Constrictibacter sp. MBR-5: one gene and its partner. The protein of the gene in region 2 interacts with the protein of the main gene of each other region in a pairwise test. Links are inferred from orthologs where the notes say so. Each region holds a gene or a part of one and is shown on either strand. Other genes may lie near its edges.

What was found.
Region 1: the proteins of grxD (region 2) and ABIE65_RS19335 interact in binary tests that used the Escherichia coli proteins (3 or more experiments, as listed by UniProt). The link is inferred for Constrictibacter sp. MBR-5 from one-to-one orthologs.

What each region holds. Positions count from the first base shown.
Region 1 is NZ_JBEPTK010000010.1:155,863-160,450, reverse strand. Bases 151-3,133 are described here. They hold ABIE65_RS19335 (BolA family protein), read right to left. Parts: upstream 1,775-3,133; coding sequence 1,526-1,774; downstream 151-1,525. Other genes in these bases: cobS (cobaltochelatase subunit CobS), read left to right, coding at 2,620-3,133; ABIE65_RS19330 (J domain-containing protein), read left to right, coding at 2,175-2,543; ABIE65_RS19340 (ribbon-helix-helix domain-containing protein), read right to left, coding at 1,267-1,470; ABIE65_RS19345 (DUF2889 domain-containing protein), read left to right, coding at 725-1,306; ABIE65_RS19350 (methylated-DNA--[protein]-cysteine S-methyltransferase), read right to left, coding at 151-586. Outside these bases: ABIE65_RS19355 (LLM class F420-dependent oxidoreductase), read right to left, coding at 1-52; more of ABIE65_RS19350, read right to left, coding at 113-150; more of cobS, read left to right, coding at 3,134-3,579; cobaltochelatase subunit CobT, read left to right, coding at 3,650-4,588. UniProt on the Escherichia coli protein: Transcriptional regulator that plays an important role in general stress response. Has many effects on cell morphology, cell growth and cell division. Acts by regulating the transcription of many genes, including dacA (PBP-5), dacC (PBP-6), ampC and mreB.
Region 2 is NZ_JBEPTK010000002.1:394,073-396,921, reverse strand. It holds grxD (Grx4 family monothiol glutaredoxin), read right to left. Parts: upstream 1,678-2,849; coding sequence 1,324-1,677; downstream 1-1,323. Other genes in the region: purL (phosphoribosylformylglycinamidine synthase subunit PurL), read right to left, coding at 1,989-2,849; ABIE65_RS05875 (BolA family protein), read right to left, coding at 1,698-1,934; ABIE65_RS05885 (zinc-dependent alcohol dehydrogenase family protein), read left to right, coding at 1-971. UniProt on the Escherichia coli protein: Monothiol glutaredoxin involved in the biogenesis of iron-sulfur clusters.

The DNA of each region.
Region 1 (4,588 bases), on a different replicon or contig from region 2:
CTTCCGGGGTCGCGAGCGGGCCCCGGGTCGGAAGGCTGAAGCCGAAGTGCATGCGCTGTCTCCCCGTCTTGTTCTATGCGGCCGCTCCCGCCCCGTCGGCGGCGCGATCGGATCAGATCAGCATCGCGCCTTCGAGCTGGAGCAGCGCCCGTTTCGTCTCGACGCCGTCGCCGCCAGAGAAGCCGGTGAGCCGTCCGTTGCCGCCGACGACGCGATGGCACGGTATCACGATGGGAATGGGGTTGCGCCCGCACGCGGTGCCGACGGCCCGGGCCGTCCCGTCCAGTTCGCAGGCGATGTCCCCATAGGTGCGCACCGCGCCATAGGGAATGGCGCACATCGCCGCCCAGACCGCTTGTTGAAAGTCGGTCCCGGCGGGCGCCAGCGGCAGGTCGAAGCGGCGCAGCCGCCCTGCGAAATAATCGAGGATCTGCCGCCGCGCCTCCGCCAGCAGTGGCGTCTCGTCCCGGGCGCCGTCGGCCGACCCCACCCAGCCGATGCCGACGACGGCGTCTGCGGTGGCGCGCACGGCCACCGGGCCGGTGCGTGTCTCGATCCGTATCTCCGCGAAGCATCTGTCCGACATGTCGGCCTCCTTCCCGGCAGTGTCCGCATCGTACCGCGCATGGCTGTCATTACCGGCACGGCCTTTGCGATCGCGCTGTCAGCACGTAGATAATTCCGCACCTCCCGCCGCGTCGCCAGCCTTCAGCCAGGATCCCCGATGCCTCTCTCTCCGTCCGCTCCGCGCCGGCACATCCATACCCGGCGGATCGAATGCCGCGGCTACCTCCGCGAGGATGGCCTCTGGGACGTCGACGCCTGGATCGAGGACACGAAGACCTATCCCTTCGAGAGTGAGCTGCGAGGAACGGTGGAGGCCGGCGGGCAGGTGCACGACATGGTGGCGCGCCTGACCCTGGACGACAGGCTGCTGATCCATGCGGCGGAGGCGGAGTCGCGCGCGACGCCCTACAGGATCTGTCCGGCCGCGGCCGCAGGCTTCTCGCAGCTCGCCGGCCTGCGAATCCGCCCCGGCTGGATGCGCGAGGTTGGCAAGGTCTATGGCGGCCGCGAGGCCTGTACCCATCTGTTCGAACTGATCCGCCCGATGGCTACGGTGGCGTTTCAGACGATCTATCCATGGCGCGAGCGTGAGGCGCAACTCGCGGGTCGGCCCGCCGCCGGTCGCTTCGCCGGGCCGCCGGTCGATTCCTGTTACGCCTATGCCTCCGACCGCGAGGTCGTCGCCAAGCTGCGCGCCGATCAGGCGCTCGGCTGTTCGACCGCCGCGTCGCGGAAATAGGTGATGACGTAGACCCGCACGGCTGCGGTCAGCGACGCCGTTCCGCGTTTCCGGCCCACCAGCGTGCAGATCTGGTTCACGGTCATCCCCTGGCGCTCGCAGATCACGTCCAACGCCTGCCAGAACTCCACTTCCAGCCGCATGCTCGTGCGCTGTCCGTTCACCACGATGTTTCGTGATTCCTGCCCCTGTTCAGGCATCGCCCCCCGCCGCCCCCGATCAGCCTCGTTCCTGCGCTCTCGAGGCTTCCTCCGGCGTTTCGGCCCGGATCTGCAGCGCGTGCACCGGGCCGGCCATCTCGTCCGCCAGAATTCCGTAGATGCGCCGCTGTCGTTCGACGCGCGTCGCGCCGTCGAACGCGGCGGCGACCACGTGAACCCTGAAATGAGTCTCCCCTCCCGGCCGCGCGCCCGCGTGGCCGGCATGCTTGTGCGAATCGTCGTGGACCTCCACGGCGACCGGGGACAACGCGTTCTCCAGTTTTCGCCTGATCGTCGTCGCTACGGACATTTCGAGTAAGCCCCTACTGTCGATACTACTGCCGTATTCTGCGTGTGTCGATACAACCCGGGTTACACAGGTGTGGTCTGCGTCGCGGTCGGTCGACGCGTACGTCGTGGCCCCGTGGGTCAGCTTGCAAGGCCGCTGGCGAGCGACCATACTTCATCACGTGGATCAGGCGAGACGGCATACCGACCTGCCGCCCTTCGTCGCCCGGCAGAGTGGGGCCCGCCGTTGCGATCATGACGGCTGTTCCGAGCCGGCGACCAACCGGGCGCCGCGGACGCGTGAGAATCCGGAAGAATTCTTCTGGTTCTGCCGCGAACACGCGCGCGCGTACAATGCGTCCTGGAACTGGTGCTCGGGCATGTCCCAGGAACAGATTGAGAAGCGCGTGCGGCGCGACACGGTGTGGGACAGGCCGACCTGGCCGTTCGCCGGGCGGCGCGTCGAGCCCGATCCCGAACCGGAGGATCCCTTCGAGCTGTTCGGCCGCCGCAGGCGCCGGCAGACCAGCCCCACCGAGCCTCTCTGGCCGCGGGGCAGTCCCGAGGCGCGCGCCCTCGACGTGCTGGAGTTCGACGGCCCCGTGACTCTGGCCGCCATCAAGGTGCACTACAAGGAGCTGGCGAAGAAGCTCCACCCCGACCGCACCGGTGGCTGCGCCGTGTCCGAGGACAAGCTCAAGCAGATCAACGAGGCATACGCGACTTTGCGCAAGAGCCTTTCGCCCTGACCATTTGCCCAGAAGCTGGAACCCATTGATGACTGCTCCGCAAGCCTCCGGAAACGGCGCCAAGATCCCTGCCGGCATGCCTGACACCAAGCTCTCGGTCCGCGAGACCTTCGGCATCGATACCGATATGGAGGTCCCCGCCTTCTCGGAGACCTCCGAATACGTTCCCGACCGCGACGAGGCGTACCACTTCGACCCGGACACCACGCTCGCGATCCTGGCGGGGTTCGCCTACAACCGTCGCGTCATGATCCAGGGCTATCACGGCACCGGCAAGTCGACCCACGTGGAGCAGGTCGCCTCGCGCCTGAACTGGCCCTGCATTCGGGTCAATCTCGACAGCCACATCAGCCGCATCGACCTCGTCGGCCGTGACGCCATCGTCGTGCGCGACGGCGTGCAGATCACGGAGTTCCGCGAGGGCATGCTGCCCTGGGCGCTGCAGCACCCGACGGCGCTGGTGTTCGACGAGTACGACGCCGGCCGTCCCGACGTGATGTTCGTCATCCAGCGCATCCTGGAGGTCGAGGGCAAGCTGACCCTGCTCGACCAGAACCGTGTGATCCGGCCGCATCCGGCCTTCCGCCTGTTCGCCACGGCGAACACGGTCGGCCTGGGCGACACGACCGGCCTCTATCACGGCACGCAGCAGATCAACCAGGGCCAGATGGACCGCTGGAACATCGTGGCGACGCTGAACTACCTGCCGCACGACGAAGAGGCGAAGATCATCCTGTCGAAGACACCGTCGATGCGGGACGAGAAGGGCCGCAAGACGATCGGCCAGATGATCAGCCTCGCCGACATGACGCGCCGCGGCTTCATCAACGGCGACATCTCCACCGTGATGTCGCCGCGTACGGTGATCACCTGGGCCGAAAACGCGCGCATCTTCGGCGACCTGGGGCTGGCGTTCCGCCTCACCTTCCTCAACAAGTGCGACGAGGCGGAGCGGCCGATCGTCGCCGAATACTACCAGCGGTGCTTCAACCAGGAACTGCCCGACTCCGTGCTCCGCGGCAGCCGGCCGCACTGAGCGGCCGGACGATCGGGAGCGGCGCGGGATGCGCCGGGGTGTCGCGCGACGGTGAATTGAGAGGCTGCAGATGAAGGAAGCGGAAACGCCGATCGAGGCATTTCGCCGTTGCACGACGGCGACCATGCGGGCGATGGCGGACCGGGGAACCCTGGAGGTGTCGTTCGGCCCGGAGGGCGCGACACGCCAGGGCGACCAGGTGAAACTGCCGATGCCGGCCCGCGATCTGCCGCGCGAGGAGGTCGCCCAGGTCCGCGGCGAAGCCGATGCGATCGCATTGCGCCTGCGCCATCACGACGGGGAGGTCTTCCGGCGCACGGCACCGGCGTCCGGTCCGGCCCGAGCGGTGTTCGAGGCGGTCGAGCAGGCGCGGGTCGAGGCTGTCGGCGCCCGCCACATGCAGGGGACGGCGGAGAACCTGACGGCCGCCCTCGACGAGCGGTGCCGCCGCCAGGGCTATGCGCGGATCCTCGACAAGGCCGACGCGCCGCTCCCCGAGGTCGTCGGCATGCTGGCGCGCGAGGCGCTCACCGGCCGTGCGCCGCCGGAGGCGGCTCGCCACGTCGTCGATCAGTGGCGGGGCGATTTCGAGGGCGCAGCCGGACGGTCGCTTGCCAGCCTGCTCGAGCATGTCGAGGACCAGGAGGCCTTCGCCCGGATCGCGCGGCAGCTCATCACCGACCTCCATCTGATGGACGAGTCCGAGAGCGACGAGAGCGAGGGCGACGAGAGCGAGGGCGAGCAGGACGGCACCGGAGAGGGCGACGCCGACAGCAGCGAGGGCGATTCGGCCAACCCGCAGGCGGCCCAGGGCGAGGACTCCGAGGAAGGCGAGGGCGAGGACGGAGCCGAAGCCGGCGCCGACGAGGCGGCGACCGAGATGATGCCGGGTGCCGGCGACGAGGAGCCGGGCAGTTCCTCGCCGCAGAACCTGCCGCCGGGCTTCGGTGCGAACGATCGGCGCCAGCCGGCCTACGCGCCCTATTCGGCGGAGTTCGACGAGGTCGTG
Region 2 (2,849 bases):
TCAACGGCGACCGGCCGCGCCCCGTGCCGCTGGCGATGGGCCACGAGGGCGCCGGCGAGGTGGTCGAGGTCGGGCCGGGCGTCCACGACGTGAAGGTCGGCGACCATGTCGTCTTCCAGTTCAGCCCGAGCTGCGGCCGCTGCCGGCGCTGCCTTGAGGGCCGTCCGCAGGTCTGCGAAGTCGGCGCGGTGGCCAAGGCCGGCGGCGACCTGATGGGCGGCGGCCGGCGCATCCACTGGAACGGCCAGAGCGTGGCACACCACACCGGCGTCTCCTGCTTCGCCGAATATGCCGTCGTCGACCGCGGCTCGGTCGTCGTGATCGACAAGGACCTGCCGCTGCACGAAGCCGCGCTGTTCGGCTGCGCGGTGATGACCGGCGTCGGCGCCGTCATCAACACGGCGCGCATCCTGCCGGGCGACAGCGTCGCGGTGATCGGCCTGGGCGGCGTCGGCCTGAACGGACTGCTCGGCGCCAAGCTCGCCGGTGCGGCGCAGATCATCGCGGTCGACATCAACGACGCGAAGCTCGGCCTCGCGCGCCAGCTGGGTGCCACGCACACGATCAACCCGACCGACCCGAACGCCATCCAGGAACTGCGCGACATCACCAACGGCGGCGTCGACTATGCGATGGAATTGGCCGGCACCGTTCCCGCGATGAAGACGGCCTACGCGATGATCCGCTACGGCGGCACGGTCGTGACCGCCGGCCTGTCGCCGGCCGGCGCCGAGTTCGCGCTGAACCAGAGCGACCTCGTCAGCCAGGAGAAGTCGATCAAGGGCAGCTACATGGGCAGCTGCGTGCCGGTGCGGGACATCCCGCGCTTCATCGACCTCTACCGCCAGGGCCGGCTGCCGGTCGACAGGCTCATCGACCGCACCATCCCGCTGGACCAGATCAACGCCGGCTTCGACAAGCTGGCCTCGGTCGCTACCGTGCGCCAGATCGTCGTGCCGCACATGGCGTAGTTTCCGGCACCTGCGGCCGCGGAGCGCTCCTCTGGGTTGCCGGGTCTCCGCCCGGCAACGACAGTGGGGATGGTGCTCTTTACAGTTCCATGGGTGTCGGCGGCGGTTCGTGAAACGTCGTGCAACATGGTCTTCGTCATGTTGCACGACGTAAAAGTCGAGCGCCCCGCACATCTTATGCTGTCCTGCCCGGCCGAATTGTACTGTCATGCCCGGGCGAAGACCCGGGCATCCAGCGCCGATTCACGGGGGCAGACGGCGCCTGTGAAACGTCGTGCAACGCAATTCGCAGCGTGTTGCACGACAGCGCCGAGCCGAAGGCGGGCGGGACGCCCGCGTTCCGGACAGGTCCTCAAGCGTCGTCGCGGACCTCGACGCCCTTGCTCTTCAGCACCTCGGTCAGTTCGCCGCTCTCGTACATCTCGCGGACGATGTCGCAGCCGCCGATGAACTCGCCCTTCACGTAGAGCTGCGGGATCGTCGGCCAGGAGCTGAACTCCTTGATGCCCTGGCGCAGCGCCTGGTCCTGCAGGATGTCGATGCCCTTGAAGCGGACGCCCAGGTGGCTGAGCACCTGCACCACGGCCGACGAGAAGCCGCACTGCGGGAAGACCGGGCTGCCCTTCATGTAGAGCACCACGTCGTTGGCGGCGATGTCCTGGCGGATACGGTCGAAGACCGGGCTCTCGGTGGCGGTGGCGTTCATGGCGATGTCTCCAGGAGGGTTCAGGCGTCCGGGACGGAGGTCTGCAAAGCGAGGGCGTGCAGTTCGTTGCCCATGCGGCCCTGCAGCGCCTGATAGACGATCTGGTGCTGCTGGACGCGGGTCTTGCCCTTGAAGGCCGACGAGGTGACGTGCGCCGCGTAGTGATCGCCGTCGCCCGCCAGATCCTCGATCGCGACCTTGGCGTCGGGCAGCGCCGCCCTGATCAGGGTCTCGATCTCGTGCGGGTCCATCGCCATGCGATCTCTCCAAATCCGGTGCGGACGTCCGCCTCTATCGGCGGCGAGCGGGTGTCAATGGGCAGCCGCCGCGGCGGTCGCTTCGGGTCCGTCCATGTAGGACGGCATCCACGACTCGTGCAGCCTGCGCAACTCGGCCAAGGATATGGGATAGTCGCCGTTTACAGTCAACGCGTCGCCCCCGGCGAAGCCGATGCGGCGGGCGGGAACGCCGGCGGCCGCAGCCGCGGCCAGCACCCGCTCGGGCGTCGTCGTCGCCAGGACGTAGCGCGCCTGATCCTCGCCGAAGAGCCAAGCATAGATCGGAATGCCGAGATGCTCTGCCTCGATCGCCGCGCCGACATTTCCGGCCAGCGCCATCTCCGCCACCGTGACGAATAGGCCGCCGTCGGAGACGTCGTGGCAGGCGGTGACCAGCCGGTCGGCGATGAGCCGGCGGACGAGGTCGCCGTTGCGCCGTTCGACCTCCAGGTCGACGGCGGGCGGCGGGCCGTCCTCCCTGCCTTCGATGTCGCGCAGATAGGCGGAGGCGCCCAGGTGCCCGGCGGTGTCGCCGATCAGGACGATCACCTCGCCGTCGGCGGTGAAGCCCGTCGACGGCACCGTCGACAGGTCGTCGACGACGCCGAGGCCGCCGATGGTCGGGGTCGGCAGGATGCCGGTACCGCTCGTCTCGTTGTAGAGCGACACGTTGCCGGAGACGACGGGATAGTCGAGGGCGAGGCCGGCGGCGCGCATGCCTTCGATGCAGCCGACGATCTGGCCCATGATCTCGGGCCGCTCGGGGTTGCCGAAGTTCAGGTTGTCGGTGAAGGCGAGCGGGCGCGCACCGACGGCGGTCAGGTTGCGCCAGGATTCGGCGACGGCCTGTGCGCCGCCCTGCACCGGATCGGCGAAGCAGTAGCGCGGCGTGCA